DNA from 3 places in the Colwellia asteriadis genome. Region 1 is predicted to be linked to each of the others. Evidence: predicted binding sites of a transcription regulator. Region 1 holds the regulator's gene; each other region holds the start of a gene.

Region 1 (3,274 bases):
CTATTAACTCGTGCTGCTCATCAAGCCATAATTGGTAATCTTCAACAGACTTTACCTCAACAACAATGGGCATAAACCCATGATCCTTACCGCATAATTCGGCACACTGACCACGATAAATACCTGGCTCGTCGACTTTGGTCCATGCTTCATTAATAAAACCAGGGTTGGCATCTTGTTTAACTGCGAATGCAGGCACCCACCATGAATGAATAACATCGTCAGAGGTAATTAAAAAACGTACTTTTTGGTTGGCGGGAATAACAAGGTGTTTATCAACTTCTAATAAATAATTTTCACTTTTATCAGATTCGCCTTGATGGTTTTCATATTGCTCACGAGGCGTCGATAACACAGAATAAAACTCAATATCTTGATCAAAGTATTTATAATGCCATTTCCATTGTGAACCGGTAATTTGAATAGTAACGTCAGAATTATCGTTATTTTCCATAGCGATAAGTGTTTTAGTTGCGGGAATTGCCATAGCAATAAGAATAACAATAGGGATAGCGGTCCAGAGAATTTCTACTTTAGTACTTTCATGGAAGTCTGCAGGCTTTGCACCTTTAGATTTTCGGTGAAACGCGATAGACCAGAACATAATGCCAAAAACTATAACGCCAATAGCGGTACAAATATAGAGCACAAGCATATGTAAATCATATACTTCTCTACTTATTTCGGTAACACCTTGGGTTAAATTAAGCTTACTGTTTGCCCATGTTGAATTACTAAATACACTTAGCCATAGTAGCCAAGCTAGGTTACGTCTGCTCACTCGACATCTCCTTTCTAATGCATAGAAAACAGAATTGCAGCAATGTAAATCACGGCCCACTGAACTGAATATCTGTTAGTTTTATTATTATTTTATAAACTAGCTAGTGACGAGAGCTGATAATAACAATCTTCGATGAGAGAGTATTAGCGCATTAACGTCTTATTCTTTTTGTTCGTTTTTTATGCGTTATTTGTATTATGAATACGCTACATTTGATTGTAGGTCAATATAATTTATAGAACAGGAATTGAAAAAAAACCATTTAATTCAATAGAGTGTTAACTCTAAATAGTCTTCATTAGTAGGAGGTACGAGGTTTGAGCGGAGGTTTAATAAACTAAAGAGCCAGTAAATAAAGATCAAAAGAATTTATTGAAATTTATTTACTGGCTCTTTATTAATAGTGGTGCGGTTTTTATAAACTAGAGTTACATCCAGTTACCGTTGCGTATTACACCAACAGCTAAACCTTCAATACTAAATTGCTGTTGTGTTAAATCAACTTTAATCGGGGAGAAATCTTCATTTTCAGCATGCAAATAAACAATATTACCCTCGCGCTTAAAGCGCTTAACGGTAACATCATCCTCAACACGAGCAACAACAACTTGACCATTTTGCACGTCAGTTGTTTGGTGAACCGCTAGTAAATCACCATCTAAAATACCAATATCTTTCATGCTTTCGCCGTTAACACGTAGTAAGTAATTGGCGGGCGGATGAAAAAGGCTACCATCCATTTTGTAATGATCTTCAACATGCTCTTGCGCTAAAATAGGCTCGCCTGCGGCAACACGGCCAATAAGTGGTAAACCCGCTTCTTCCATAATTTCTTCTGTTAAACGGATACCACGAGAGGTACCTGCTAACATTTCAATGTAACCTTTCTTTGCAAGGGCTTTTAAATGCTCTTCGGCAGCATTAGCTGATTTAAAACCAAAAAAAGTCGCTATTTCAGCCCGAGTAGGTGGCATACCAGTATCAGCAATTTTATCTTTAATTAGGTCTAATATTTGTTGCTGTCTTTTAGTCAACGAAGGTAAATCGAGTATCGAATTCATTATTATTTAGCCTGTAAATTTACACAGTGTTACTGTTAGTATATACAGGCTGTATTTAAAGGCAAGTACTGTATGTTTTTTACTGATTTTTGTTGGTTTGAAATTCAGCGAAAGTTTTTGCAAATAGGTGTCAGTTAATAAAGCTATTGCTCATGTTACAGACGATCAGCTAATGCTAAGATACCCTTGTAAACTAACTTTTATGCTTAAACACTTAAATTACGTTCAAAATGAACAATATCAACACCCGATTTTACTTTGTATTGTTGCGCTAATCGCCCACCCGACTTAACCTTTTCGTCAATAGCTTCAAACATATTGGCAGCCTCAATACGTCGAATAAGACTTTTGCGTTGTATGGTTTTGCCTATGATGGTTTCAATTACAGATTTTAGCTGACCGACAGTGAAATACTCGGGTAAACAATACACAGGTACCATCGAATAAAGTGCTTTTTGCTGTAAGCGTTGCTTGGCGTGCTCAATAATCATTTTATGATCAAATGCCATTGATAAACTGTTTAGCTTATCAAGCTCTACCCATTGCACTTCGTCGATGGTTGCAATGTGTGATGAAACTTGTTGTGCAGCGATTAAGGCAAAGTAAACTAAGGTAACGCTAAAGCCTCTAGGGTCACGGCTAGTGTTTGAAAATGTTTGTAATTGCTCTAAATATTGCGGCGCAACGTTAGTTTTTTCTTTGAGGTTTCTTAAGGCTGTAATATCGGTTGTGGCATCTGCGTCAACATTAACAAATCCACCTGGAAGCCCCCAGCTACCAAGAAAAGGCTCATTTGCACGTTTAACCAGCAGTACTTTTAAACAATTATGCTCAACAGTGAATAACACACTATCTACCGTAAACAGTGGATTTTTGAATTCATTTATATTGTAGGGGGTCATTTTTGGGTTCATGTGAACGACTCTTTATGTCTTTATGACACATTAAGCTAATTTACTTGTTATATCAATAACAACGGTCATTAATTACTCTTTAGCTAAAGCTGTTTGGCTATTTATCTATCTATTAATATCTTACTTAAATGCTTAGCGTAGTTCATTGCATTTCTTATTTATATTAATAAGTTATCTTAGTAAGTTATATGAGTTGATTATTTTAGCTGCTACACTAATTTGCGCTTTTAAATGTTGATTGTGTCTCTATGACATAATTAACTTGATCTATAGTAAACTCTTTGCTAAATTATTTGTGTCTTTAGGACACAATTTAAATAAAAGGAAGTAACATGAAAATATTTAGCCATGAACTCGTCGGAAATAAAACGGCTATTACTTTTGACAGCTTCACTTTTTCTGGGGGAGAAGAGCATATTCGCTTTAATCCAAGTGACTTTGCCACAACCAGTAAAATAGAGATCTTTGCACGTCTTACTGACTCATCAAAGCTTGTTCAATTAATGATTGCTGTT
Region 2 (3,274 bases), on a different contig from region 1:
CTCAACCTTTTCTATTTTTTCAAAGCGGTTGGAAATTTTATTCGCTGAAGTATGAATTTGCTGCACATCAACCGCTGCTTGGTCTATATGTTTCGCTAAATTGGCAAAGCGACTTTTAAAACGGCTAAAATCTTGCCCTAAGTCAGATAAGTGTGCTTGAATAATATGAATTTGTTGACGCGTGGCTTCATCTTTTAACACCGACCTTGCGGTAGTAAGTATAGCCATTAACGTAGTTGGCGATGCCATCCATACGCGTTTTTTATTCGCGTATTCTACTAAGTCAGCTTGATGACCGTGAATTTCAGCAAAAATAGCTTCTGCGGGAATAAACATAATGGCGCCATCAGCCGTTTCATTATCAATTAAATATTTATCACTAATGTCATTAATATGCTTTTTAATATCAAGTTTAAACTGACGCATTGCAACTTTTCGATCTAACTCCGCAACCTCTAAGTCCATCATTTTACGGTAACTTTCAAGGGGAAATTTAGAGTCCACTACCACATTACCAGTAGGCTTTGGTAAAAATAATACGCAATCGGCAATTTTCCCATTTGATAAAGTGTGCTGTAATTTGAAGCTTTGCTCAGGCAGTACATTGCGAATCAAGCTATTAAGTTGCACTTCACCAAAAGCACCGCGCGAGCGTTTATCGTTTAGCACTTCTTGTAAACTCACGACATTACTTGAAAGCTCTGTAATTTTTTTCTGGGCGTCATCAATCAAAGCCAAACGCTGCAGAATATCACTAAAGGTTTTTGTGGTTTTTTCAAAACCTTCACTTAAGCGTTTTTCTACTTGACCGCTAATTTCTTGTAAACGCTTGTCGGTTGACTCGGTAAGACTATCAATACGTTTTGTCATTTGTTCGCTACTTTGGCTTAATGACTTTGCTAATTCTTCGCGATTGGTTTGTGTTGCGCTATTAAGGTGTTGTAATAACTGGTCAAGCGATTGATTTTGATTTTGGTTCAGTTGATCTTTTTGCTCACTAAACTGGCGTAATAGCTTAATGCGTAAATCAGCCATTTGTTGCTCAAAAGTATTCGCTAATTGCAACTTTTGCTTTTCTTGAATTTGTACAAGCTGTTGTAAAAAATTAGCTTCGGCGCTTTGTCCATATTGTTTAACTAACTCAAGACAATTGAGTTGTTGTTGGTTATATAACGCTATTAGCTCATTACGTTGCCTACTTTGTTTGATGAGCACTGTGCAAAGTAACACAATGGATAATATAAAAAATAATGCGCAAAACAAGAATGGTGATAAAGGGGAGCTCAATAATTGCTGCATAACAGAAGATGTCATGATTTGATCCTATATAGAAGAAAGTACGCAGTGCTTAATAAATAACGTTAATCAACAACAAAAGCACTGTATTTATTAACAGTATCAAATTTTAAGCTGAGATAATAGCAATTTGTCATTACCACTCTCACTTACTCCTCATGAAATCACATTAATATTGACCTATTTTTTTATTTTTCCAAGCATGAATTAAGTAGGATGAAATAGAATCTCGACTGCCGGTTTGAACATTATCGAGCTGTTCTCGGGAAAACCACTGGCAATCTTCTAAATCATCTTCACTAATATCTATTGCTGTTGATGTCGCAACGGCTGTAAAACCGAGCATAATAGAAGCAGGAAAAGGCCAAGGTTGTGAGGTAATATATTGTGGGTTGCTAACCACAACCTTTGTTTCTTCGCCAACCTCTCTAATAACCGCTTCTTCTAGGGTCTCACCAGGGTCAACAAAACCTGCCAGTGTTGAATACATGCCAGCTTTCCAGCTTGCTTGTCGCCCCAACAAACAGCGGGCAACACCATCAGAAAATTGATGTTCAACGAGCATGATAACCGCAGGATCCGTACGAGGGAATGACATATTACGACACTCACTACAGCGCCGCGCGTGTCCCGCCTCTGTTGAACGATTGATATTACCGCACTTTCCGCAATATTGGTGAGTGTTATGCCAGTGTATTAACGCTTTTGCTAACGCTTGAATGGCGGCATCAGCAGCAGATAAATTAGCGGTAACTTGTCTTAATGATTGCCATTGTCCTAATACAGCTAAGCTGTCTTGTGTTGAAAAATGTAAACTCTCTAAGTTAACAGCGAAAAAAGACTGATCGGACTCTTTGACTATATTGCTAGCTCTACTACTATCAGCACTGCTGTTTACACTGCTACCCGCATTAGTATCAATTTTCTTGCCTAAATAAATGCAACTACTCAGAGATAAGTTACTGAGTTGCTGTTGAGTTAAATATACCGCTTTGGTGCTATTTTCGTCGCAGCTAAAAAGCCCCATATCATTATTTACAATACAAAATAAGGTATTAGGATGATTGAATTGAGCTGTTAACCAGCGCTTATTTTTACGTTGATTAGTACACCTATCAAGAGGCATATTGCTATATATCATCTACTTTTTCCTGATTTATTTGCTGCGCCCAATACTCAGACCATTGACCTAATGGAGTAATAATCGCGAATAGCTCAACTCCCGTCGGTGTTAGTTGATAACCTAACGAGGTTGACTCAACCAAGCTTAGGGCTTTTAACTCTTTTAAACGTGTGTTTAATAAACTCGGCGATATTTGTTCACAACGCTGCTGCAAATCCCTAAAAGTTGCACTGCCTTTACTGAGCTGCCATATAACTCCTAAAGCCCATGTACGCCCCAATAAATCGAGTAATGCCATAATAGGTTTACCTGTTTTAGAGCCACGAACTTGTTCTCCGGGTATGGGGATCGACATAATATTCCTCTGTTATTAAATTACCGACAATAACGATGCTACTATATTAGTAGCTAGGTTGCTACTAATATAGTAGCACAAGGGTATTCAACTTACGGAGAGTTTACATATAAGCCAACATCTATAATTATTTTTAATAACAATTAGTTAACTTAAAAAAGTACTTTTATTTGAAGTAAAATGTTTTTTTTAAACAAGAAGTCGTTTAAATTACAGCCAAGTAACGCCACTTAAAGAAGATAATAAGTATACTTTTGAGGATGCATTTGAGCGGATTATATTTGTATACGAAAAAGGTGCTTGACGGTTAGAGGATGTAATAAAAGCAACAACTCAAGGAGCAAAGCTACCTAAATAAAGTAAGTTATTTAGGTAGCTACCTTAGCCATACTGACCAATGCTAACTAACTTGTAGCAATGGACAATAAAAACAAAAAAACCCCTTCCACCATAAGGGTATTACAGGGGCTTTTTTTACTTACTGCCTTATACCTTCAATG
Region 3 (3,274 bases), on a different contig from region 1:
CCTGATGGAGCATCGAAATTTTCACGTAAAGGTCTTGACGAATTAACTAAATTTGTTGGCATTTACGGCGCTAAAGGTATGCCTTGGTTAAAAGTAAATGATCGAGATGCTGGTCTTGAAGGTTTACAGTCACCTATCTTGAAATTCTTAACTGAAGAAGCAGTTAACACTTTATTAGATCGCGTTAACGCCAAAACAGGGGATATTATTTTCTTTGGCTCTGATACTTATAATGTGGTAACAGAATCATTAGGTGCTTTACGTTTGAAGTTAGGTGAAGACTTAGATTTATTACAAGGTGAATGGAAACCATTATGGGTTGTTGACTTCCCGATGTTTGAAGAGGTTGATGGTCATATGCATGCTATCCATCACCCATTTACAGCACCTACTAATTTAACCGCAGCAGAATTAGAGGCTAACCCTGTTGGCGCTTTATCTGATGCTTACGACATGGTATTAAACGGTTGTGAATTAGGTGGTGGTTCGGTACGTATTCATAATCAAGATATGCAAGCAGCAGTTTTTAGAATTTTAGGTATTAGCGACGAAGAAGCTCAAGAGAAATTTGGTTTCTTACTTGAAGCACTACAATATGGTGCGCCGCCACACGCAGGTTTAGCGTTTGGTTTAGACCGTTTAGTGATGTTAATGACGGGGGCTTCATCAATTCGTGATGTTATGGCTTTCCCTAAAACAACAACTGCAGCGTGTCCATTAACTAATGCACCAGGTAATGCAAACCCAGAGCAATTAGTTGAATTAGGTGTAGCGGTTATCCCAGCAGCAAAAAATGAAGAGCCTAGCGAATAAACGACGCTCCTCTTTAAATAGAAATAAATCATAATTTGTATTAGTCACTAAGACAGTTATGGCAATATAATGCAGCGAGAACATTAAGTTTTAGCTGCATTTTTTATAACTTAAAACATGCCGCTTAATAAAAGGTTAGCCATTGACTATTATTTTAGGGATTGACCCTGGCTCCCGTTTTACCGGGTACGGCGTTATCAAACAAGAGAAACGAGGTTTTAGTTACTTAGGGAGTGGTTGTATCAAAGCCCTTAGTCAGGGAGAAGATCTTGCTTCGCGTCTGCAAACTATTTTTGCTGGCGTTTCAGAAATTATCTTACAGTTTCAACCAGACACGTTTGCCATTGAGCAGGTTTTTATGGGCGTGAACCCTGGGGGAGCCTTAAAACTAGGTCAAGCCCGCGGGGTAGCTATTGTGGCGGCAACGAATGTCGGTTTACCCATTGCTGAATATTCAGCACGGCAAATAAAACAAGCCGTTGTTGGTACGGGCGCTGCAGATAAAAATCAAGTACAGCATATGGTTAAAAATATGCTTAAGCTTCCAGGTACTCCACAAGCTGATGCTGCCGATGCTCTCGCGGTTGCGTTGTGCCATGGTCATAGTCATATTAATATTGCGCGACTATCCGGGCAAGCCAGTAAAACAGTACGTGGCCGACTGCGCTAATACTTTAAGAATGATTTATTAAAAATATTGTAGCGTCTTTACTGTATATATATATAGTGTTATTATTTTTTCACTAAAGAAATAATAATAGGTCTTCGTTGTGATTGGACGTTTACGCGGTACTTTAGCTGAGAAGCTGCCCCCTGAAATTTTAATTGAATGTGCTGGCGTTGGTTATGAAGTTACCATGCCAATGACAAGCATTTATGCACTACCTGAACTTGAGCAACAAGCGACAATTTACACGCATTTTGTGGTGCGCGAAGATGCTCAACTACTTTATGGTTTTGCTAATAAAGTTGAGCGTAAGTTATTTCGCTTACTTATTAAAGTGAATGGCGTAGGCCCTAAATTGGCACTAGCAATATTATCATCGATGTCTGCTGATCAGTTTGTCAGTTGCGTAAGACATGATGATGTTAGTGCTATTGTTAAAATACCAGGAGTGGGTAAAAAAACTGCTGAGCGTCTATTAATTGAAATGCGAGACCGCTTAAAAGATTGGCAAGTACAAAAGCCTATTATTGATGATAGTATGCCAGAGCAATTGTTAGCGCAATTTTCAGGTGAAAATGGTTTTGAAGATACCTTTGTTAATGATGAAAAAGGTGATGCGATTAATGCATTATTATCACTAGGTTATAAACAGGCACAAGCAGATAAAGCGGTAAAATCTGTTTATCAAAAAGGGATGGTCAGTCAAGACATTATCCGTGACGCCCTTAAATCGATGTTATAAAAATTGCCATGTGCCAGCTATAAATGATGCTGAGTATAATGAACATAATAGGAAAATAGAGCTACATGATAGAAGCTGATCGTTTAATAGAGCCCATAGCTACCATTGAAGATGAAAGTGTTGATCGCGCTATTCGTCCTAAGATGTTGCAAGACTATACAGGTCAAGCTCATGTAAAAGCACAAATGGAAATTTTTATTCCCGCAGCTAAAAATAGAGGCGAGCCACTCGATCATTTACTTATTTTTGGGCCCCCAGGTTTAGGTAAAACCACCTTGGCAAATATTGTTGCCAATGAAATGGAAGTGAATATTCGTACCACTTCAGGACCCGTATTAGAAAAAGCAGGGGACTTAGCGGCATTACTGACTAATCTTGAAGAAAACGACATTTTATTTATTGATGAAATACATAGATTAAGCCCTGTTGTTGAAGAAATTCTTTACCCCGCCATGGAAGATTACCAATTAGATATTATGATTGGTGAAGGGCCAGCAGCACGTTCCATAAAATTAGATCTACCGCCATTTACGCTAATTGGCGCGACCACACGAGCAGGGGCGTTAACTTCACCTTTACGAGACCGTTTTGGCATAGTGCAGCGTTTAGAGTTTTATAATGTGGAAGATTTAACGAGTATTGTCAGTCGCTCGGCGCACTTTCTTAATTTAAATTTAGATGATGATGGGGCTTTTGAAGTAGCAAGACGATCTCGTGGTACACCTCGTATTGCTAACCGTTTATTAAGGCGAGTACGAGACTACGCAGATATAAAAACTCAAGGAGTCGTTAATCGAGCAACTGCTGCTGCCGCGCTTGATATGCTTGAGGTCGATAATGAAGGTTTTGATATTATGGACCGTAAATTATTACATGCCATTATTGATAAGTTTATGGGCGGCCCTGTTGGTCTTGATAATGTTGCCGCCGCCATTGGTGAAGCACGTGAAACTATTGAAGATGTTTTAGAGCCCTTTTTAATTCAGCAAGGCTTTTTACAGCGAACGCCGCGAGGGCGTATTGCTACCGATAGAGCCTACCAACACTTTGGC

The links. Region 1 encodes LexA, which represses DNA repair genes until DNA is damaged. Its sites were predicted from a motif close to TACTGTATNNNNATACAGTA; they were not measured.
Region 2: the regulator LexA is predicted to act here: its motif matches at 1,379-1,398, upstream of ABD005_RS08360 (DNA recombination protein RmuC).
Region 3: the regulator LexA is predicted to act here: its motif matches at 1,523-1,542, upstream of ruvA (Holliday junction branch migration protein RuvA).

Annotation. Positions count from the first base shown of each region.
Region 1 covers NZ_BAAAFA010000006.1:114,486-117,759, reverse strand. Annotated here, with positions in the region: gene coxB (cytochrome c oxidase subunit II) at 1-781, opposite strand, end outside; gene lexA (transcriptional repressor LexA) at 1,213-1,845, opposite strand; gene ABD005_RS09910 (NUDIX hydrolase) at 2,052-2,759, opposite strand; gene prs (ribose-phosphate diphosphokinase) at 3,092-3,274, shown strand, end outside.
Region 2 covers NZ_BAAAFA010000005.1:90,758-94,031, forward strand. Annotated here, with positions in the region: gene ABD005_RS08360 (DNA recombination protein RmuC) at 1-1,314, opposite strand, end outside; gene nudC (NAD(+) diphosphatase) at 1,466-2,437, opposite strand; gene ABD005_RS08370 (winged helix-turn-helix transcriptional regulator) at 2,427-2,774, opposite strand; gene ABD005_RS08375 (YceI family protein) at 3,253-3,274, opposite strand, start outside.
Region 3 covers NZ_BAAAFA010000010.1:49,775-53,048, forward strand. Annotated here, with positions in the region: gene aspS (aspartate--tRNA ligase) at 1-813, shown strand, start outside; gene ruvC (crossover junction endodeoxyribonuclease RuvC) at 956-1,483, shown strand; gene ruvA (Holliday junction branch migration protein RuvA) at 1,584-2,222, shown strand; gene ruvB (Holliday junction branch migration DNA helicase RuvB) at 2,288-3,274, shown strand, end outside.